Regions from separate parts of the Nanhaiella sioensis genome, predicted to be linked through region 2. Evidence: a T-box and tRNA genes for the amino acid it is inferred to sense, from the RefSeq annotation. Region 2 holds a T-box; the other holds one or more tRNA genes.

Region 1 (10,051 bases), 210 kb from region 2:
TTACGTATAATCATGTCATCACATATATTAACTCCTGAAGAAATAATGGCGTTATCTATATAAGCATTTTTCCCAATAGTTGCTCCAGGCATAATTACAGCATTTTTCACAACTGCTCCCTCCATAATATGTACACCTTGGAAGAGAACAGATTGATCAATCTCTCCTTCTACGATACACCCTTCACATACAATGGACTCTCTTATGTCTCCAGTTGGGGCTATATATTGTGGAGGATGATTAGGATTAACTGAGTAAATTCTCCATGAATGATCATATATATTTAAATCTGTATCATTGTGTAATAAATCCATATTGGCTTCCCATAAACTATTAACAGTACCCACATCTTTCCAATACCCTTGAAAAGGATAAGCGACTAATTTTTTTTGTTCACCGAGTAATAAAGGAATAATATCTTTGCCAAAATCATGCGTTGATTCAGGGTTAAGTTCATCTCTTTCTAATACATCAAGTAAAATAGATGTCTTAAAAATATAAATTCCCATTGAAGCAAGGTTATTTTTAGGATTCGTTGGTTTCTCTTCAAAATCAGTAATATTCATGGTTTCGTCGGTATTCATAATGCCAAAGCGACTCGTTTCTTCCCACGGAACTTCGATGACAGAAATAGATACGTCTGCCTGTTTTTGAATGTGGTAATCAAGCATATACGCATAATCCATTTTATAAATATGATCTCCAGACAAAATCAGTACATATTCAGGGTTATACTGTTTAATGTAATTAATATTTTGATATATTGCTGAGGCTGTCCCCGTATACCATTTCATTCCTGCTTCCGCAATGTACGGAGGTAATAGTGTTACGCCACCATTTTTTCGATCAAGATCCCAAGCACTGCCTATACCAATATAATCATGTAATTCTAATGGCTGATATTGAGTAAGAATTCCAACAGTATCAATTCCTGAATTTGTACAATTACTTAACGCAAAGTCAATAATTCGATATTTACCTCCGAATGGCACTGCTGGTTTTGCTATCTCTTTTGTTAATGACCGTAGTCGGCTACCTTTTCCTCCTGCTAAGATCATTGCTATGCATTTTTTTTTGCCCATCAGTTTTCTTCTTCTCCTTTCTTTTTTTAATAGGACGTATAATCGATATCCCTAATGGAGGAATTGTAACTGCTAAGTGATATGGCTTCCCATGATATGTGCCTTTGTTACTAATTATTTTTTTGCTATTTCTATTTCCAGCACCTCCAAAATCCAATTCGTCACTATTTAGAATTTCCCGATACTCACCTTTGCTCGGAACACCAACTATATAATCATGGTAAACTGTAGCAGTGAAATTACATACGATAATTAAAAAGTCCTGTTCATTTTTTCCTTTTCTAATAAATGAAAATATTGATTGCTCATGATTGTTTACATCAATCCATTCGAAACCGTCATGAGTATCATCCATTTCATATAAAGCTTTATTTCTTTTATAAATTTTAAGTAACTCTTTAACATATGCATGAAGTTTTTGATGCATGACAAAATCTTGCAAGTTCCAATCTAATTGTTCTTGATCTTTCCATTCATCAAATTGTCCAAATTCTCCACCCATAAATAACAATTTCTTACCAGGATGTGCTATTAAATAGCCGTATAAAAGGCGAAGCTGGGCAAATTTCTGCCAATAGTCACCAGGCATTTTATTTAACAGTGATTTCTTACCATGAACAACCTCGTCATGCGATAGTGGTAATACAAATTTCTCTGAAAATGCATATAGAAGTGAGAAAGTTACTTTGTCATGTAAATATTGACGGTCACTGAACTCAGCCTTCATGTAAGTCAAGATATCATTCATCCAACCCATATTCCATTTGTAACTAAATCCTAAACCTCCTGCTGATACATTTCCTGTTACTTGAGGGAAGTCAGTCGAATCCTCCGCAATCACTAACGTTTCAGGTGCATAAAAGGAAATAACTTCATTAATTTTTTGTAAAAATGATATGGCTCCTTTATTAAGATGTTGATGTCCATCTGTACTAGGCCAATAAATCATATTAGCTACAGCATCAACTCTAAAGCCATCAATATGAAAATGCTCAATCCAAAAAAGTGCATTCGAAATTAGAAAGCTTTGAACTTCAGGCTTGCCTAGATCAAAGTTAGCAGTTCCCCAAACTGGATTTTCTCGATCTTGTGAATTTTCATATTCATATGTAGGCTGGCCATCAAACATATATAGCCCATGATTATCCTTGCAGAAATGACCTGGAACCCAATCTAAAATAACGCCAATTCCTTGTTGATGGCATAGATCTATAAACTTCATTAACTCATGTGGAGATCCATATCTACTCGTAGCTGAAAAATAACCTACCCCTTGATAACCCCAAGAAATGTCCAATGGATGTTCAATAAGTGGTAATAGTTCTATGTGTGTATAGCCATTTTCTACAACATACGGAATTAACAACTCCGCTAATTCACTATATGAATAATGGCTCCCATCAGCTTTTGTTTTCCAAGACCCAAAATGTAACTCATAAATAAAAACAGGTTTAGATTGTACGTTCTTTTGTTTTCGATTTTGCCATTTTTTATCTCTCCACTTATAGGAACTCATATTATAAACAATTGACCCTGTTTGAGGCCGTTCTTCAGAGTAAAATGCATAGGGATCTGATTTTAGTATTTTTTGATTAGACGGTGTGACAATTTCATACTTGTAAATCTCACCCGCTAAATTAACAGGCATAAAAAGATGCCATACTCCCTCATCATTTATTTTCTCAAGCTCAAAGTTTTTTCCATTCCAATCATTAAAAGTCCCTACTACACTTACGCTCTGAGCATGTGGAGCCCAAACACAAAATCGTGTTCCCTCAATGACGTCACCCTTTTGACAAATATGTGCACCGAATAGCATATGACTTTGGAATAAAGAGCCCTCATGAAATAAATGCAAATCAAAATCTGTTGGAGGCGCGCTTACTGTCAATGTATTTCCCCTCTTTTCAAAATATAGTTTTCATTAATATTAATTATTCACGAATAAAATAATAATTCCTTTTAAAATGATTCGTATTTTTACTACATCATTCTACATAATATGTCATAAAAGCTCATATCATAGTTAAAAAACGAATAATGTAAGCGCATACAATTAGAATGTTCATTTAAAATAAAAGGATATTTAATTTATTCGGTATATTTTTAAAAACGCAATTACATTTTCATATGAAGAATAACTTTACAATATTATTTATATTTGAGGGTTAATAATTACACTGAGAATGCTCACGTTGTAAAAGCAATCAAATTATCTATTCGTTTCGGAGTTACTTTCGTCCTAACCATTCATATAGTTCAAACACTATGATTCCGTAAATTAAGCACTTCGAATAAACAGTATGAATCTACCTTATGGAATGAACAAAAGGGAACTACTGTGAAGAGGAGTAAAAAAAATGACAAAGTAAAACTTCCTAAGCAAACCAATCAATCCGCCCTTCATATTTTATTTTTGTCATGCCAAACACAACACAAAAAAGACACTGCACAATGTGCAATGTCTAAATGGATGACCCGTACGGGATTCGAACCCGTGTTACCGCCGTGAAAGGGCGGTGTCTTAACCACTTGACCAACGGGCCATAATATATATAAAACTGGCGGAGAAGGAGGGATTTGAACCCTCGCGCCGCTTACGCGACCTACACCCTTAGCAGGGGCGCCTCTTCAGCCACTTGAGTACTTCTCCAATGGCTCCACAGGCAGGATTCGAACCTGCGACCGATCGGTTAACAGCCGATAGCTCTACCACTGAGCTACTGTGGAATAATGGTGGGCCTAAATGGACTCGAACCATCGACCTCACGCTTATCAGGCGTGCGCTCTAACCAGCTGAGCTATAGGCCCATTATTTGAAATGGAGCGGGTGATGAGAATCGAACTCACGACATCAGCTTGGAAGGCTGAGGTTTTACCACTAAACTACACCCGCAATTTTTTTTAGGTATATAATTTTTAAATGGGGCGACTGATGGGAATCGAACCCACGAATGTCGGAGCCACAATCCGATGCGTTAACCACTTCGCCACAACCGCCATAATATATATGTGTATTTACTAACTGAAGATTGACGGATAGAGATAATATACTCTTAACCCATAAATGGTGGCTCGGGACGGAATCGAACCGCCGACACAAGGATTTTCAGTCCTTTGCTCTACCGACTGAGCTACCGAGCCAAACAATAATAAAATTAAACTTTCTAAATAGATATAACACTTTGCTCGTCACATCTCTTTGCAAGACATTGCTCCTCTCAGAACTACATTGAAGTATCTCAAGATGTTTACGTTCTGCTCTACCGACTGAGCTACCGAGCCATTTTTTTAATAATGGCGGTCCCGACGGGAATCGAACCCGCGATCTCCTGCGTGACAGGCAGGCATGTTAACCGCTACACCACGGGACCACATTTATTCATTGGTTGCGGGGACAGGATTTGAACCTGCGACCTTCGGGTTATGAGCCCGACGAGCTACCAGACTGCTCCACCCCGCGATAATAGTAAATTTATATTTTCTCAATACACATTTCTCACGTAACCATCTTGACTTCTAAGTGCCTCTTCTTAATGTTTAACATCGGTACGCTGTTGTTATTAAGAAAATAAAAATGGCGGAGGAAGAGGGATTCGAACCCCCGCGGGCTTTGACACCCCTGTCGGTTTTCAAGACCGATCCCTTCAGCCGGACTTGGGTATTCCTCCAACATTATATGGTGGACCTTGTAGGACTCGAACCTACGACCGGACGGTTATGAGCCGTCTGCTCTAACCAGCTGAGCTAAAGGTCCTTGTTTACTTGGTAGCGGCGGAGGGGATCGAACCCCCGACCTCACGGGTATGAACCGTACGCTCTAGCCAGCTGAGCTACACCGCCAAGTTAATTTATATAAATGATATTTTATTGGTGGAGCCTAGCGGGATCGAACCGCTGACCTCCTGCGTGCAAGGCAGGCGCTCTCCCAGCTGAGCTAAGGCCCCTTAATTATTATAAGTGGTCGGGAAGACAGGATTCGAACCTGCGACCCCATGGTCCCAAACCATGTGCTCTACCAAGCTGAGCTACTTCCCGTTATTCACTAGATGGCGCGCCCGAAAGGAGTCGAACCCATAACCTTCTGATCCGTAGTCAGACGCTCTATCCAATTGAGCTACGGGCGCATCTTAGTGTAAATGGTGCCGAGGGCCGGACTTGAACCGGCACGGTAGTCACCTACCGCAGGATTTTAAGTCCTGTGTGTCTGCCAATTCCACCACCCCGGCAGCATTGGAGCGGAAGACGGGATTCGAACCCGCGACCCCCACCTTGGCAAGGTGGTGTTCTACCACTGAACTACTTCCGCTAATCTTATTAAAGTAATGCGGGTGAAGGGACTTGAACCCCCACGTCACAAGGACACTAGATCCTAAGTCTAGCGCGTCTGCCAATTCCGCCACACCCGCGTAAAATGGTGAGCCATAGAGGACTCGAACCTCTGACCCTCTGATTAAAAGTCAGATGCTCTACCAACTGAGCTAATGGCTCATAAACTAAAAAGTTTAAATATATATTATTTACTTATAACGAGACACCCAAATCTCTACATGAATACTCATGAAGCTTATCGATTTGTGCGCTGTGGTTAAGCTACGACGATAATTCGATCGTGCTCTACCAACTGAGCTAATGGCTCATAAACAAATGGTGCCGGCGAGAGGACTTGAACCCCCAACCTACTGATTACAAGTCAGTTGCTCTACCAGTTGAGCTACACCGGCTTAATATTTAATGGTGGAGGATGACGGGATCGAACCGCCGACCCCTTGCTTGTAAGGCAAGTGCTCTCCCAGCTGAGCTAATCCTCCGATATAGAAACATCATAACATGTCCTATATTTAAGTCTGGCAATGTCCTACTCTCACAGGGGGAAACCCCCAACTACCATCGGCGCTGAAGAGCTTAACTTCCGTGTTCGGTATGGGAACGGGTGTGACCTCTTCGCCATCATCACCAGGCTTATTTTATTAGCGACAAATCTTATTATACTAATTTATCGAGATTTATCAAGAGAAAATTTAACTTTTTTTAAAGTTTTTATTCCCTCAAAACTAGATAATAGACATTCATTGAACAAAGCTTGCTCTGCATTTCTAACTTGGTTAAGTCCTCGATCTATTAGTATCTGTCAGCTCCACGTGTCACCACGCTTCCACCTCAGACCTATCAACCTCGTCATCTTCGAGGGATCTTACTAGCTTACGCTATGGGAAATCTCATCTTGAGGGGGGCTTCATGCTTAGATGCTTTCAGCACTTATCCCTTCCACACATAGCTACCCAGCTATGCCCTTGGCAGGACAACTGGTACACCAGCGGTGTGTCCATCCCGGTCCTCTCGTACTAAGGACAGCTCCTCTCAAATTTCCTACGCCCACGACGGATAGGGACCGAACTGTCTCACGACGTTCTGAACCCAGCTCGCGTACCGCTTTAATGGGCGAACAGCCCAACCCTTGGGACCGACTACAGCCCCAGGATGCGATGAGCCGACATCGAGGTGCCAAACCTCCCCGTCGATGTGGACTCTTGGGGGAGATAAGCCTGTTATCCCCGGGGTAGCTTTTATCCGTTGAGCGATGGCCCTTCCATGCGGAACCACCGGATCACTAAGCCCGACTTTCGTCCCTGCTCGACTTGTAGGTCTCGCAGTCAAGCTCCCTTATGCCTTTGCACTCTTCGAATGATTTCCAACCATTCTGAGGGAACCTTTGGGCGCCTCCGTTACTTTTTAGGAGGCGACCGCCCCAGTCAAACTGCCCACCTGACACTGTCTCCCGAAGCGATTAGCTCCGTAGGTTAGAATTTCAATACAGCCAGGGTAGTATCCCACCGACGCCTCCACCGAAGCTAGCGCTCCGGTTTCTACGGCTCCTACCTATCCTGTACAAGCTGTACCAAAATTCAATATCAGGCTACAGTAAAGCTCCACGGGGTCTTTCCGTCCTGTCGCGGGTAACCTGCATCTTCACAGGTACTATAATTTCACCGAGTCTCTCGTTGAGACAGTGCCCAGATCGTTACACCTTTCGTGCGGGTCGGAACTTACCCGACAAGGAATTTCGCTACCTTAGGACCGTTATAGTTACGGCCGCCGTTTACTGGGGCTTCGATTCAGAGCTTCTCCTTACGGATAACCCCTCCTCTTAACCTTCCAGCACCGGGCAGGTGTCAGCCCCTATACTTCGCCTTGCGGCTTCGCAGAGACCTGTGTTTTTGCTAAACAGTCGCCTGGGCCTTTTCACTGCGGCTTCTCAGGGCTATTCACCCTAAAAAGCACCCCTTCTCCCGAAGTTACGGGGTCATTTTGCCGAGTTCCTTAACGAGAGTTCTCTCGCTCACCTTAGGATTCTCTCCTCGCCTACCTGTGTCGGTTTGCGGTACGGGCACCTCTCACCTCGCTAGAGGCTTTTCTTGGCAGTGTGGAATCAGGAACTTCGGTACTATATTTCCCTCGCCATCACAGCTCAGCCTTTATGACAAGCGGATTTACCTACTTGTCAGCCTAACTGCTTGGACGCACATATCCAACAGTGCGCTTACCCTATCCTTCTGCGTCCCCCCATTGCTCAAATGGTGAGGAGGTGGTACAGGAATCTCAACCTGTTGTCCATCGCCTACGCCTTTCGGCCTCGGCTTAGGTCCCGACTTACCCTGAGCGGACGAGCCTTCCTCAGGAAACCTTAGGCATTCGGTGGAGGGGATTCTCACCCCTCTTTCGCTACTCATACCGGCATTCTCACTTCTAAGCGCTCCACCAGTCCTCTCGGTCTAGCTTCGCTGCACTTAGAACGCTCTCCTACCACTGTCCGTAAGGACAGTCCACAGCTTCGGTGATACGTTTAGCCCCGGTACATTTTCGGCGCAGAGTCACTCGACCAGTGAGCTATTACGCACTCTTTAAATGGTGGCTGCTTCTAAGCCAACATCCTGGTTGTCTATGCAACTCCACATCCTTTTCCACTTAACGTATACTTTGGGACCTTAGCTGGTGGTCTGGGCTGTTTCCCTTTCGACTACGGATCTTATCACTCGCAGTCTGACTCCCAAGTATAAGTCTTTGGCATTCGGAGTTTGACTGAATTCGGTAACCCGTTGGGGGCCCCTAGTCCAATCAGTGCTCTACCTCCAAGACTCTTCACTTGAGGCTAGCCCTAAAGCTATTTCGGAGAGAACCAGCTATCTCCAAGTTCGATTGGCATTTCACCCCTACCCACACCTCATCCCCGCACTTTTCAACGTGCGTGGGTTCGGGCCTCCATTCAGTGTTACCTGAACTTCACCCTGGACATGGGTAGATCACTTGGTTTCGGGTCTACGACCACGTACTATTTCGCCCTATTCAGACTCGCTTTCGCTGCGGCTCCGTCTCTTCAACTTAACCTTGCACGGGATCGTAACTCGCCGGTTCATTCTACAAAAGGCACGCCATCACCCATTAACGGGCTCTGACTACTTGTAGGCACACGGTTTCAGGATCTCTTTCACTCCCCTTCCGGGGTGCTTTTCACCTTTCCCTCACGGTACTGGTTCACTATCGGTCACTAGGGAGTATTTAGCCTTGGGAGATGGTCCTCCCAGCTTCCGACGGGATTTCACGTGTCCCGCCGTACTCAGGATCCACTCTGGAGGGAACGAAGTTTCAACTACAGGGTTGTTACCTTCTTCGACGGACCTTTCCAGATCGCTTCGTCTACTCCGTTCCTTTGTAACTCCGTATAGAGTGTCCTACAACCCCAAGAGGCAAGCCTCTTGGTTTGGGCTTATTCCGTTTCGCTCGCCGCTACTCAGGAAATCGCTTTTGCTTTCTCTTCCTCCGGGTACTTAGATGTTTCAGTTCCCCGGGTCTGCCTTCAATACCCTATGTATTCAGATATTGATACTGCTCCATTACGAACAGTGGGTTTCCCCATTCGGATATCTCCGGATCGATGCTTACTTACAGCTCCCCGAAGCATTTCGGTGTTAGTCCCGTCCTTCATCGGCTCCTAGTGCCAAGGCATTCACCGTGCGCCCTTTCTAACTTAACCTTAAATAAATGATAAGCGGCAGATTACTGCGTTGTCTTCGCTTCCTCCGTTGCTCACGTACCCAAAAACGTACGCTCCGCTACTCGGAAACTCGACGCCTTGTACTCTTTGCTTCTCATTAATTTTTAAACAAATGATCAACTTCGAATCTCATCGTCAGCTTCGTTCTTCCACTGCTCATGTATGCAAGATACACTCCGCTGCTCCAGAACTTTGCTTCCTCGACCTTCTCGTTGCTAATTTGCTTTTTTTATTTGACCAACGGTCAAACCGTCATCAAATAATGAAAAAAGATTTTCACTTTCTTCAATGAATGTGTCGTTATTATCTAGTTTTCAAGGAACATCGGTAAAAAATAGCCATCGAATTTCTTCGTCAGCTTGTTGTTTACCTTCTTCATTTTGAGAGAATGTTCTCTCAAAACTAAACAAAAACAAAAGCGTCTTTTTATATGAAGTCTAGCTTCACATATTTCCTTAGAAAGGAGGTGATCCAGCCGCACCTTCCGATACGGCTACCTTGTTACGACTTCACCCCAATCATCTGTCCCACCTTAGGCGGCTGGCTCCTTACGGTTACCCCACCGACTTCGGGTGTTACAAACTCTCGTGGTGTGACGGGCGGTGTGTACAAGGCCCGGGAACGTATTCACCGCGGCATGCTGATCCGCGATTACTAGCGATTCCGGCTTCATGCAGGCGAGTTGCAGCCTGCAATCCGAACTGAGAATGGTTTTATGGGATTCGCTTAACCTCGCGGTTTTGCTGCCCTTTGTACCATCCATTGTAGCACGTGTGTAGCCCAGGTCATAAGGGGCATGATGATTTGACGTCATCCCCACCTTCCTCCGGTTTGTCACCGGCAGTCACCTTAGAGTGCCCAACTTAATGCTGGCAACTAAGATCAAGGGTTGCGCTCGTTGCGGGACTTAACCCAA
Region 2 (10,051 bases):
TCCAACGATACCACTCCTTTAATTATTTCTAACTATAAGAAAAGTGTCATGGCTATCATTACTTTATCTTATCAAAAGGCTCTTTTTATTAACTTTTTTGCTATAGCTCCTAACTAGAAGGTTTTTACTCAAAAATCATTGTTTTATAACAACCTGCCACGAAACCTAGTCGTATTCGTGTTTATTCTTTTGTGTACAAAATAACATTTCATGTAAAAACAGCCACTTAGAAATAATGGCGTAAATTGCTCCTGATGAGCCAATAAGAAGGTGTATCCAAAATTGAACATACCATAAGAGCGTATATCGTGAAAAGCCTTACTTTTCTATAAAAATAATACAGTTTTTTTCAAAAAATGTACAACTACGAACTAGCAAAGGCTATTGTCGTAAAATTTATTGCTTATGACAAAATTAAAACCGTGATCAACTGACTTCATGCAAAAGATGCCACGAACGTTACATATCTAAGGGTTTATTATTTAGTGTGAAAACAAAAAGAGGGTAATTCACACCAAAAACAACTGGTCGATGAACTATCCTCTAAAGACGGATCTCACTCCTAATTTATCCCGCAACATACTCAAACCAAAGATCTTTTATCATTGATGAAAAAATCGGGGTGTGTTTTATCATCATATTAGCCACAAATGAATCTTGTATAGGCATTTGAATAAAGTCTATTGGTAACAATGCTACAATATAAAGCACAACAAATAAGATGATGTAAACTTCTAAGAAACCTAGAATAGCTCCTGCCCATCCATTGATTTGTTTTAAGATTGGTAAATGAGCAACAAAGTCTAGCATCGATCCAAGGATCTGCATAATGATCTTGACCATTATAAATATGATTACAAAAGCGATCGCTCTATAATATGCATCCTCAAGGTTCATATTTTCAAATAAAGAATTTAATGCGCTTCCTTCACCAATTGTTGGATATGGGATCCAAAGAATTAATTTGGGTGCTAGAGTGTCATAATAGATTGATGCTAAAACAAATGCAACAATCAACCCAAAGAAGTGAATAATTTGAAGCACGAACCCTCTCTTTAAGCCTATTAAAAATCCTGCAATAAGAATAATTATTAAAATAAGATCAAGCATTTAAAATTCAATCCTTTTCTTTATTTACTTGTTGTTCTAGTTTTTCATATTTTTCGGTCAGCTTTACGTAATCATGAACTACGTTAACAGCGGTTAACACCGCTAATTTATGAACGTCTAAATAAGGGTTTTTCCGACCTATCTCTCTCATCTTTTCATCTACTATTGAAGCTACTTTTAGCACATGACTAGTATTCTCTGAGCCTACAATTGAATATTGCTGACCATATATATCAACAGTTGTTCTCGTTTTAGATTTCTCTGACAACTTGTTGTCCCCCATTTCATCAAAATCCTAATCTTTATCATACCATGAAAAAAGTAGTTGTGGAAAGAATTCCATAATAGAAATGAATACAGAGTATAATGAAGGTATAATGAGGGTATAAAGATCATGGGGTACTATATTTATATAAATCTCTGAATTTGCCTCTAGTGTATGATAGTTGATGCTATTAGCTTCCTTTTGGCAGCTTTCATCCTCATTGTATTTTCGTATTCTATGACATATACGAATACAACACCCATAACACCTTTATTCTTGAAACACTATACCTATCATATATAATCTAGCTATTCGTTTTTAACATCAATAGTAACGAAATTTAGGAAAAGAGCATTACTTCATAAAATGAATCTGTGAAGGGGTTGTTTATAGTTGGCTAATTCTGTTATTACAGTTGATAAAGCTACCATCAATAAAATGAAAAAACACTATGAAAATATTAGTGGTGGTGCTTTACCACCAGGAGCTATTTTTATAGCTAAGGGACCAACGTTTACTATAACTGCATATCGTTCAGGAAAAGTATTATTTCAAGGCAAAGAAGGAAGCCAGGAAGCACAGCTTTGGGAGTCACAACAAAACAGCTCTTCAACTTCTAGTAACAAGATTAACAAGAGTTCCACACAAGGAGCTGCGAAAACAAAGTATTCCCCGCCAGATAATATTTCAACTCTTTCAATTATCGGCTCTGATGAAGTAGGGACTGGCGACTATTTCGGACCTATTACTGTAGTCGCTACCTTCGTTGAAACAAAACACATTCCGTTATTGAAGGAATTAGGAGTGAAAGATTCGAAAGGCTTAACAGATGAAAAGATTTGTTCTATTGCAAAAGACATCATATCAATCATTCCATATAGTTTACTTATTTTACATAATGAAAAATATAATGACCTACAAACTAGCGGTATGACCCAAGGAAAAATGAAAGCTATTCTACATAACCGTGCTATTCAACACGTATTAAAGAAAATTGAACCAGCGAAGCATGACGGAATATTAATTGATCAATTCGCTGAACCGTCGACTTATTATAAACATTTACAAAAAGAGCGAACAATCGTTAAAGACCATGTTTATTTCAGTACGAAAGCTGAAGGTATCCATATGGCTGTAGCTGCTGCGTCAATAATTGCACGATACGCATTTTTGAAAGAAATGACTAAATTGAGTAAAGAATGTGGGATGGAGCTACCAAAAGGAGCTGGCGCCCATGTTGACAAAGCAGCTGCGAAAGTAATTTCAAAGTTCGGTATTCAAAAGCTAAAACAATTTACTAAATACCATTTCGCAAATACCGAGAAGGCGAAGAAATTAGTATAAAGATAAACAGTGATAGGATAACCATTATATAATGCTATTGCACAAACACCATAGCGCCTTTCTTCCCTTATGTATGTACAAAATTATGAACTAACTAGAAGAAGAGCATGCATATAAAAAAGTGTCTCGTATTGATCCGAGACACTTTTTCATATTCATGACTTCCTTTGAAGTTCATTATGTTGTATGAACCATATGTCCAGTGAGGCATGATACTCTATTAATTGGAATACTTCCATTCGCACTCTGTTGGCTATCATAATCTATTGTAACGCATATTGTATCTAAGCTTTGCAATTGAATTAACGTATCTGTGGTACAACATCCCGGTCCCTCAATTGATTGACATGATATGTTAGTTAAGCTATTTTGTACTAAATTAATTGTAGTTTGGGCATCACCATCCGAAGTCTCAATTTGTATCGATGTACTAAAATGATAAACACCATCCGAAGGTGCAGTAAATATGGAAGTACTAGTATCATAATTGTTTCCACCAAATTCAAAATCTTCATTTGGGAATGTTACTTTTAAAGCGGTTGAAGGATCTGGAATATCCTGACCACCAGTTTCTGCTCTAAAACTAAGCATCGGTACTGGGCCTGGTGGACCAGTAGCTCCTTGTGGGCCTTGAACACCATCTAATCCAGGTGGACCAGTAGCTCCTTGTGTTCCTTGTAGTCCTTGCGGTCCTCGTGCTCCTTGTAGCCCTCTTAATCCAGGTGGACCTGGTGGTCCTTGTGGGCCAGATGGTAGTTGTGGAACCACTTTACACTTACAATTTTCACTTTCCATTCTCTCACCTCTCATCTTGCATAGTTGTAATCATATATATGAAAAACCTTTATATGTGTTTGGATTCATATACATTTTTTTACAATAAAGGCCTTAACATAAAAAAAGTGTCCCGATATAACTCGAGACACCTTTTGTTAATGTTTATTAACACGGTTAGTATGATAGTTCAAAACTAACCTCTTAATTTTGCATCGAACTGATTTTCGACAGCCTTTAAAACATTTTCATGGACAGAGGTTACCTCTTCATCAGTAAGCGTACGTTCTGGATCTAAATAGCGTAAAGAGAAGGCTACTGATTTTTTGCCTTGCTCCATATGCTCACCTTCGTATAAATCAAAGATCGAAACATTCTTTAACAGATCTCCACCCGCTTCTATAATTGTTTTCTTTAAATCACCAACTGCTACTTCACTATTGACAACGAGTGCTATATCTCTAGTAATTGAAGGAAAGCGCGGAATGAGATTATATTTAAGTTCCGAAACTTCAGCTTGAAGTAGCTTTTCTAATGACAATTCAAATACGTAAGTCTCTTGTAAATCAAGTTCATTTTGAGTGATTGGATGAAGTTGACCAATGATACCTAATACGTCTCCATCTAGTAAGATTTGTGCAGTTCGACCTGGATGAAGAAGATCTTGTTTTATTTGTTTGTATTGAATGCGCTCCTCCAAACCCAAGTGGCTAAATAAGCCATCTAAAACACCTTTTGCGACATAGAAATCTACTGCTTTCTTCTCACCTTGCCATAAGTGGGATGACCAAAGGCCAGTCAATGCTCCAGCAACATGTTCCTTTTCATTTGGCAGTGCATCTTTATCAGATGATACAAATACTGATGCTGTTTCATAAATTGCAATATCTTCAATTTGTCGAGCACTATTATGTTTTACTACATCAAGTAAATGAGGTATTAAACTTAAACGTAGCATGCTGCGCTCTTCACTCATCGGCATGGCTAAACGCACTGGCTCTGCCTCTTCTAATGCAAACTGTTTCACTTTTTCCTCACTCGTTAATGAGTAATTCACTACTTGATATAAGCCTGCTCCTTCAAGATAACGACGTACTTTACGACGTTTCGCTTGATAAGGAGTCAATATACCTGGTCTAGCTTCACCGATAGGGAGAGTCGATTTGACATTATCATAACCGTATAATCTCCCTACTTCTTCAACTAAATCTTCTGGAATTGAAATATCGTTTCTTCTTGTTGGAACAGTGACAACAAAAACATCATTATCTACAGTATATGAGAACTGGAGATTATGAAAAATGCTACCAACTTCTTCATTCGAAATTGACGTCCCGAGTAAACGATTGATTTGTTGGACAGACACCGACACGACAACAGGTTGTAATTGTAGTGTATCACTGATGGCCTCATCACCAGCGATTTCTCCTCCAGCATATTCCATCATTAAATATGCTGCTCGATTTGCCGCTTCTTGCGTTCGTTTCGGATCTATACCTTTTTCAAAACGCGCACTTGAATCGCTCCTTAATCCATGGCTTTTAGAACTACTTCGTACGACACCACTGTTAAAGTAAGCAGCTTCCAATAAAATCGTTGTAGTATCTTCACGGACCTCAGAATCAGCTCCACCCATAACCCCAGCAAGCGCTACAGGCTCATTTCCATTTGTAATGACAAGGTCATCTTCTGTTAATGAGCGTTTTACATCATCTAGCGTAGTAAGCTCCTCTCCAGGTTTAGCACGACGCACAAGTACCTCTTTTGATCCAAAACGGTCATAATCAAACGCATGTAATGGTTGACCATATTCAAGTAGGACATAATTCGTAATATCAACTACATTATTGATCGGTCTAATACCCGCTGCCATAAGGCGAGTTTGTAACCACAAAGGTGATGGACCTACTTTGACATTTTTTATTACCTTAGCAATATATAGTGGATTAGCGTCATGATCTTCAATATTCACTGAAACTAAATCTGAAGCCATGTCATTGCTTTCCTGTAGTTGAAAACGAGGAAGTTCAACCTCTTTCCCCAACATTGCACCTACTTCATACGCCACACCTAACATATTTAAACAATCAGATCGATTCGCTGTTAACTCCAACTCCAACACATGATCATCTAAGTTAAGCTGTTCGAGTGCGTCACTACCAACTTCAACATCGTTAGGAAAAACAAAGATACCTGTTGCATAATCTTTTTGAATGACCTTCGCTTCAATTCCTAGCTCTTGAAGTGAACAAATCATCCCATGGGATTCCTCGCCTCTTAACTTCGCTTTTTTAATTTTGAAGTTTCCAGGTAATACCGCACCTACTTTTGCAACGGCTACCTTTTGTCCTGCAGCGACATTTGCCGCACCACAAATAATTTGAACAGGTTCACTATCACCGATATCAACGCTACATACGCTTAGTTTATCAGCATTTGGATGCTGCTCCTTTGACAACACATGACCAACAACAACATTTTTTATGCCCTTATTTAAAGATTCTACTACTTCTACTTCAATACCAGTACGATTAAATTTTTCTGCAAGTTCTTCAGGAGTTACAGCAGATGCATCGACATATTGCTGTAACCATTTATATGAGACTAACATGTTTATCCCTCCTCATTAAGCTCGGTTAAATTGTTTTAAGAAACGAAGATCATTTGTATATAAGTGACGTATGTCATCAATTCCGTATTTCAACATCGCTATTCGATCTGGACCCATTCCAAAGGCAAAGCCTGAATATTTTTTCGAGTCAAAACCCGCCATTTCAAGCACGTTTGGATGCACCATCCCTGACCCTAGTACTTCAATCCAGCCTGTACCTTTACAAATGTTACAACCTTTACCACTACATTTCATACATGAAATATCAACTTCAACCGATGGTTCTGTAAACGGGAAAAAGCTAGGACGAAGACGAATTTCCCTTTCATCACCAAACATTTTCTTTGCGAATACTTCTAACGTACCTTTTAAATCGCTTAAGCTAATATTTTCATCAACTACAAGTCCTTCTATTTGCATAAATTGATGCGAGTGTGTTGCATCGTCGGTATCTCGTCGATACACTCTCCCTGGACAAATGATTTTCACAGGCCCTTTACCTTGATGTTTTTCCATCGTTCTTACTTGCACTGGTGAAGTATGTGTCCGAAGTAAAATATCGTTTAATATAAAGAAGGAATCCTGCATATCACGGGCAGGGTGTCCTTTAGGTAGATTTAATGCTTCAAAATTATAGTAATCTTGCTCAACCTCTGGCCCCTCTGCTATCGTATAACCCATACCAAGGAACAAATCTTCAATTTCTTCAATAACGACCGTTAAAGGATGTGGATTCCCAGCAGCAATCGGCCTACCTGGCAGCGTGACATCAATTGTTTCGGATGCTAATTGCTCTTCGACTGCTTGTTTTTCTAGTTTCGTTTTCTTTTCTTCTAATGCAGTTTGAATAGCTTCTCTTACCTCGTTCGCTAAAGCCCCCATTTTAGGTCTTTCCTCAGCGGATAGCTTACCCATACCTCTTAATACTTCTGTAATAGGGCCTTTCTTTCCTAAATATTGGACACGAATATCATTTAACTGCTTTAAATCTTCTACTAAGTTAACTTTTTCAATTGCTTCTTGTTGAAGCTCCTTTAATCGTTCTTGCATGTTTTATACCTCCTTTTAATTAACAAGCTTCATGCTTTTTAACAAACGCTGGATTATAGCGCGATCTCCCATGAAATAGCCATGATTTCGAGCATATAAATACAGCTACATATCTCAGAAAACATATGACATTCAATAACAACTGTTAAGTAACTGTGAATTGTTGTCTTCAATCACTCCCCTACAAGTAATGGAGCTAGACAATTCTTAACAAACTTTGAAAGCATAATAAAACCCCGTCCCTAAAAGAAGGGACGAGGTATATCGCGGTACCACCCTTGTTAACAGCTACGAAGTCTTGAAAGCTGTTCACTTCATTTAGATAACGGAACTAGGCCCGGTACACCTTTACATTTTAGCCAACGCCAAAATGGTCTAAGTGCCAACTCAAGAGGTGAATTCACTTATTTCTACCATAAAAATGCTTTCAGTCATCGGCATTTTCTCCCTACATGGCGATCGATAAGCTACTCTTCTCTGTCAAAGTTTTTAATATTTATAGAGGTTGTTCAAAGTGCTGAAACAGAACACTCATTTACACTATTTTGATTTATACAAAATAACTATTGCTTTATTATATTTAAAAATAATTGCTTATGCAACCTTATTGTTGAAAATGATAAAGTACAATCCCCGTTGCAACGGCAACATTTAATGATTCACTTTTTCCATATATAGGTATATAAATGTTGGATGTCGTACTTTTTAGCAGTTCTTCATTTACCCCATTACCTTCGTTTCCAACTAATAAAGCAAATTTGGATCGGGGGGTAATCTCTCGATAATCGACACCATTTTGTAAAGATGTACCAAAGATAGATACATTCTTTTCTTTCAATAGTCTCACCCAATCGACAAGGCTTCCTTTTACAACTGGTACATGAAAGACCGCTCCTTGAGTTGCCCTAAGTACCTTTGGATTATATACATCAACAGTCCCATTTCCTAAAACAATCGCATCAATGCCAACCGCTTCTGCAGTTCGGATGATCGTTCCAACATTTCCTGGATCCTGTACAGCATCAATAAGTAAATATTTATTTTTATTATCTAAACTAGTGTCCAATGTTAATTTGTTACAAACTGCAAATATACCTTGAGGTGCTTCAGTTTCACTTATAACTGCTATTATTTCATCATTGACGTATGTAACATCTATATTCGTTATATCCCACTTTGATGGTATTTCAGTTTTTTCATTTATAATTAGCTCATTCACCGTACCATTTGTATGTAGTGCTTCTTCCACCATATGAAAACCTTCAACGAGAAAAAGTCCTGTTTTTTCTCGTTCTTTTCTTGTATGAAGCTTTTTCCATTGCTTCACTTTTGGATTTTTAGAGGATTCAATTCGTCTCAACTAAGTAAACTCCTTTTATTTTGCTCAATATTTAAGGCTGTTTTTGCATTAATTATTGTTTTTCGTATTAAGAAATAAACACGTACACAACTAGTATTCATGGCATCTTTTCTTCCATACAACGATAACTAACATGTAAAACCACTTTTTTTGGAACTAATATGGGGACCATAGCAATAAAATTTACGAAAAGAGCCATATTTAAACTTTACCTATTATACATAATAACAGTGAAATACACAAAAACTATCGCTATATTACATTACACAATGAAGAGGATGATAAATATGAACTTAAACTTGCGTCAAGCAATCCTTACAAACGTATCTGGAAATTCACAACAAGAATTAGAAAATACAATTGTTGATGCCATTCAACGTGGAGAAGAAAAAATGTTACCTGGGCTAGGCGTTTTATTTGAAGTAATTTGGGAGAATGCAACTGAAGAGGAAAAACATGAAATGTTGCAAACACTTGAAGATGGATTGAAACAATGATAAACAGCAAATGAAAGAAATTTTGAACATATAGGGGAGAGAAAGGGTCTCCCCTACGCTGTGCTAAAGCAATGTTAATGATTAACTTGATTCAACTAATTGTTGTAAGCAACCATGAATTTTATCCGCTTCACTTACTCCTGATAATGCAGCACCTTGATAACCACCCCCAGGGCGTGTCCATGCCCCTACTAACGACAGGTTTTCAATAGGTGTTTGTCTACTTAACCTATTTAATCCAGATTGATCAACAGTTTGGGAAAATCCATATACCGCACCTGCAGGATTCTTTGTATATCTTTGCATCGTTCTTGGCGTACCTAACTCCAATACTTCTATACTGCTAGTGATACCTGGATAATTCTCTTCTAATTGTGTTAATAAATAATTTGTTACTTCTTCTTTCTTCTGCGCGTATTTTTCCTTGTCTTCAGGCCAATTAGTAATAAAGTCAATAAAGGCTAGCGCAATGATTGGTTTTCCATTTGGACTTAATTCAGGATCTAATTTGTAATAATTAGTTATACCAAAATTAGCTTGTGTATATTGCCCTTCCTGTAAGTAATTGTAATCTTTACTAGGGTCCTTTTCCTTCACAAACACAATATCCTCATCAACTAAATTATATTTTGCTGGATCATCTTTTAACCCAATATATAGTTGAGTTACTGAAGGGCCGATTTCTAATTTCTCTAAATCCTGAACATAAGAACTACCTTTGAACTGATCACCTAATAAATTGGCGAATGTCATTTGTGGACTCGCATTTGAAATAATCCATTTCCCTTCAAATACATCACCTTTTTTTGTTTTTAACCCTGTCGCTTTTTGCTCCGACACAATAATTTCCGTTACTTCTTGACGTAAAAATACATCTCCACCATTTTCATGGATAACATCGACTAAGGCATCTGCGATTGCTTGTGCACCACCTTTTACATAGTAAGTGCCGTCCAGATGATAGCCTATCCACGGTACAAAAAAGTAATGAGCAGAAAGAGTTTTAGGTGGCAGACCGTAGTAAGGCCATAGCAACGTGA

The links. The T-box of region 2 lies ahead of pheS (phenylalanine--tRNA ligase subunit alpha). A T-box ahead of a tRNA ligase gene usually reads a tRNA of that ligase, here a tRNA-Phe.
Region 1: it encodes a tRNA-Phe, which carries the amino acid that the T-box ahead of pheS (phenylalanine--tRNA ligase subunit alpha) is inferred to sense. The anticodon was not compared.

What each region holds. Positions count from the first base shown of each region.
Region 1 covers NZ_JBKAEG010000001.1:2,961,102-2,971,152, reverse strand. The annotation lists gene V1503_RS13780 (glucose-1-phosphate adenylyltransferase) at 1-1,082, opposite strand, end outside; gene glgB (1,4-alpha-glucan branching protein GlgB) at 1,033-2,973, opposite strand; tRNA gene V1503_RS13770 (tRNA-Glu) at 3,557-3,628, opposite strand; tRNA gene V1503_RS13765 (tRNA-Ser) at 3,645-3,735, opposite strand; tRNA gene V1503_RS13760 (tRNA-Asn) at 3,738-3,812, opposite strand; tRNA gene V1503_RS13755 (tRNA-Ile) at 3,817-3,893, opposite strand; tRNA gene V1503_RS13750 (tRNA-Gly) at 3,905-3,978, opposite strand; tRNA gene V1503_RS13745 (tRNA-His) at 4,007-4,082, opposite strand; tRNA gene V1503_RS13740 (tRNA-Phe) at 4,151-4,226, opposite strand; tRNA gene V1503_RS13735 (tRNA-Asp) at 4,381-4,456, opposite strand; tRNA gene V1503_RS13730 (tRNA-Met) at 4,469-4,545, opposite strand; tRNA gene V1503_RS13725 (tRNA-Ser) at 4,661-4,753, opposite strand; tRNA gene V1503_RS13720 (tRNA-Ile) at 4,763-4,839, opposite strand; tRNA gene V1503_RS13715 (tRNA-Met) at 4,849-4,925, opposite strand; tRNA gene V1503_RS13710 (tRNA-Ala) at 4,954-5,029, opposite strand; tRNA gene V1503_RS13705 (tRNA-Pro) at 5,044-5,120, opposite strand; tRNA gene V1503_RS13700 (tRNA-Arg) at 5,133-5,209, opposite strand; tRNA gene V1503_RS13695 (tRNA-Leu) at 5,223-5,311, opposite strand; tRNA gene V1503_RS13690 (tRNA-Gly) at 5,317-5,391, opposite strand; tRNA gene V1503_RS13685 (tRNA-Leu) at 5,409-5,491, opposite strand; tRNA gene V1503_RS13680 (tRNA-Lys) at 5,498-5,573, opposite strand; tRNA gene V1503_RS13675 (tRNA-Thr) at 5,731-5,806, opposite strand; tRNA gene V1503_RS13670 (tRNA-Val) at 5,818-5,893, opposite strand; rRNA gene rrf (5S ribosomal RNA) at 5,928-6,043, opposite strand; rRNA gene V1503_RS13660 (23S ribosomal RNA) at 6,184-9,114, opposite strand; rRNA gene V1503_RS13655 (16S ribosomal RNA) at 9,595-10,051, opposite strand, start outside.
Region 2 covers NZ_JBKAEG010000001.1:3,172,064-3,182,114, reverse strand. The annotation lists gene V1503_RS14740 (CvpA family protein) at 568-1,110, opposite strand; gene zapA (cell division protein ZapA) at 1,118-1,378, opposite strand; gene rnhC (ribonuclease HIII) at 1,769-2,719, shown strand; gene V1503_RS14725 (C1q-like domain-containing protein) at 2,897-3,514, opposite strand; gene pheT (phenylalanine--tRNA ligase subunit beta) at 3,690-6,104, opposite strand; gene pheS (phenylalanine--tRNA ligase subunit alpha) at 6,120-7,154, opposite strand; T-box leader at 7,402-7,647, opposite strand; gene V1503_RS14710 (TrmH family RNA methyltransferase) at 7,759-8,514, opposite strand; gene sspI (small acid-soluble spore protein SspI) at 8,802-9,011, shown strand; gene V1503_RS14700 (phytoene desaturase family protein) at 9,093-10,051, opposite strand, start outside.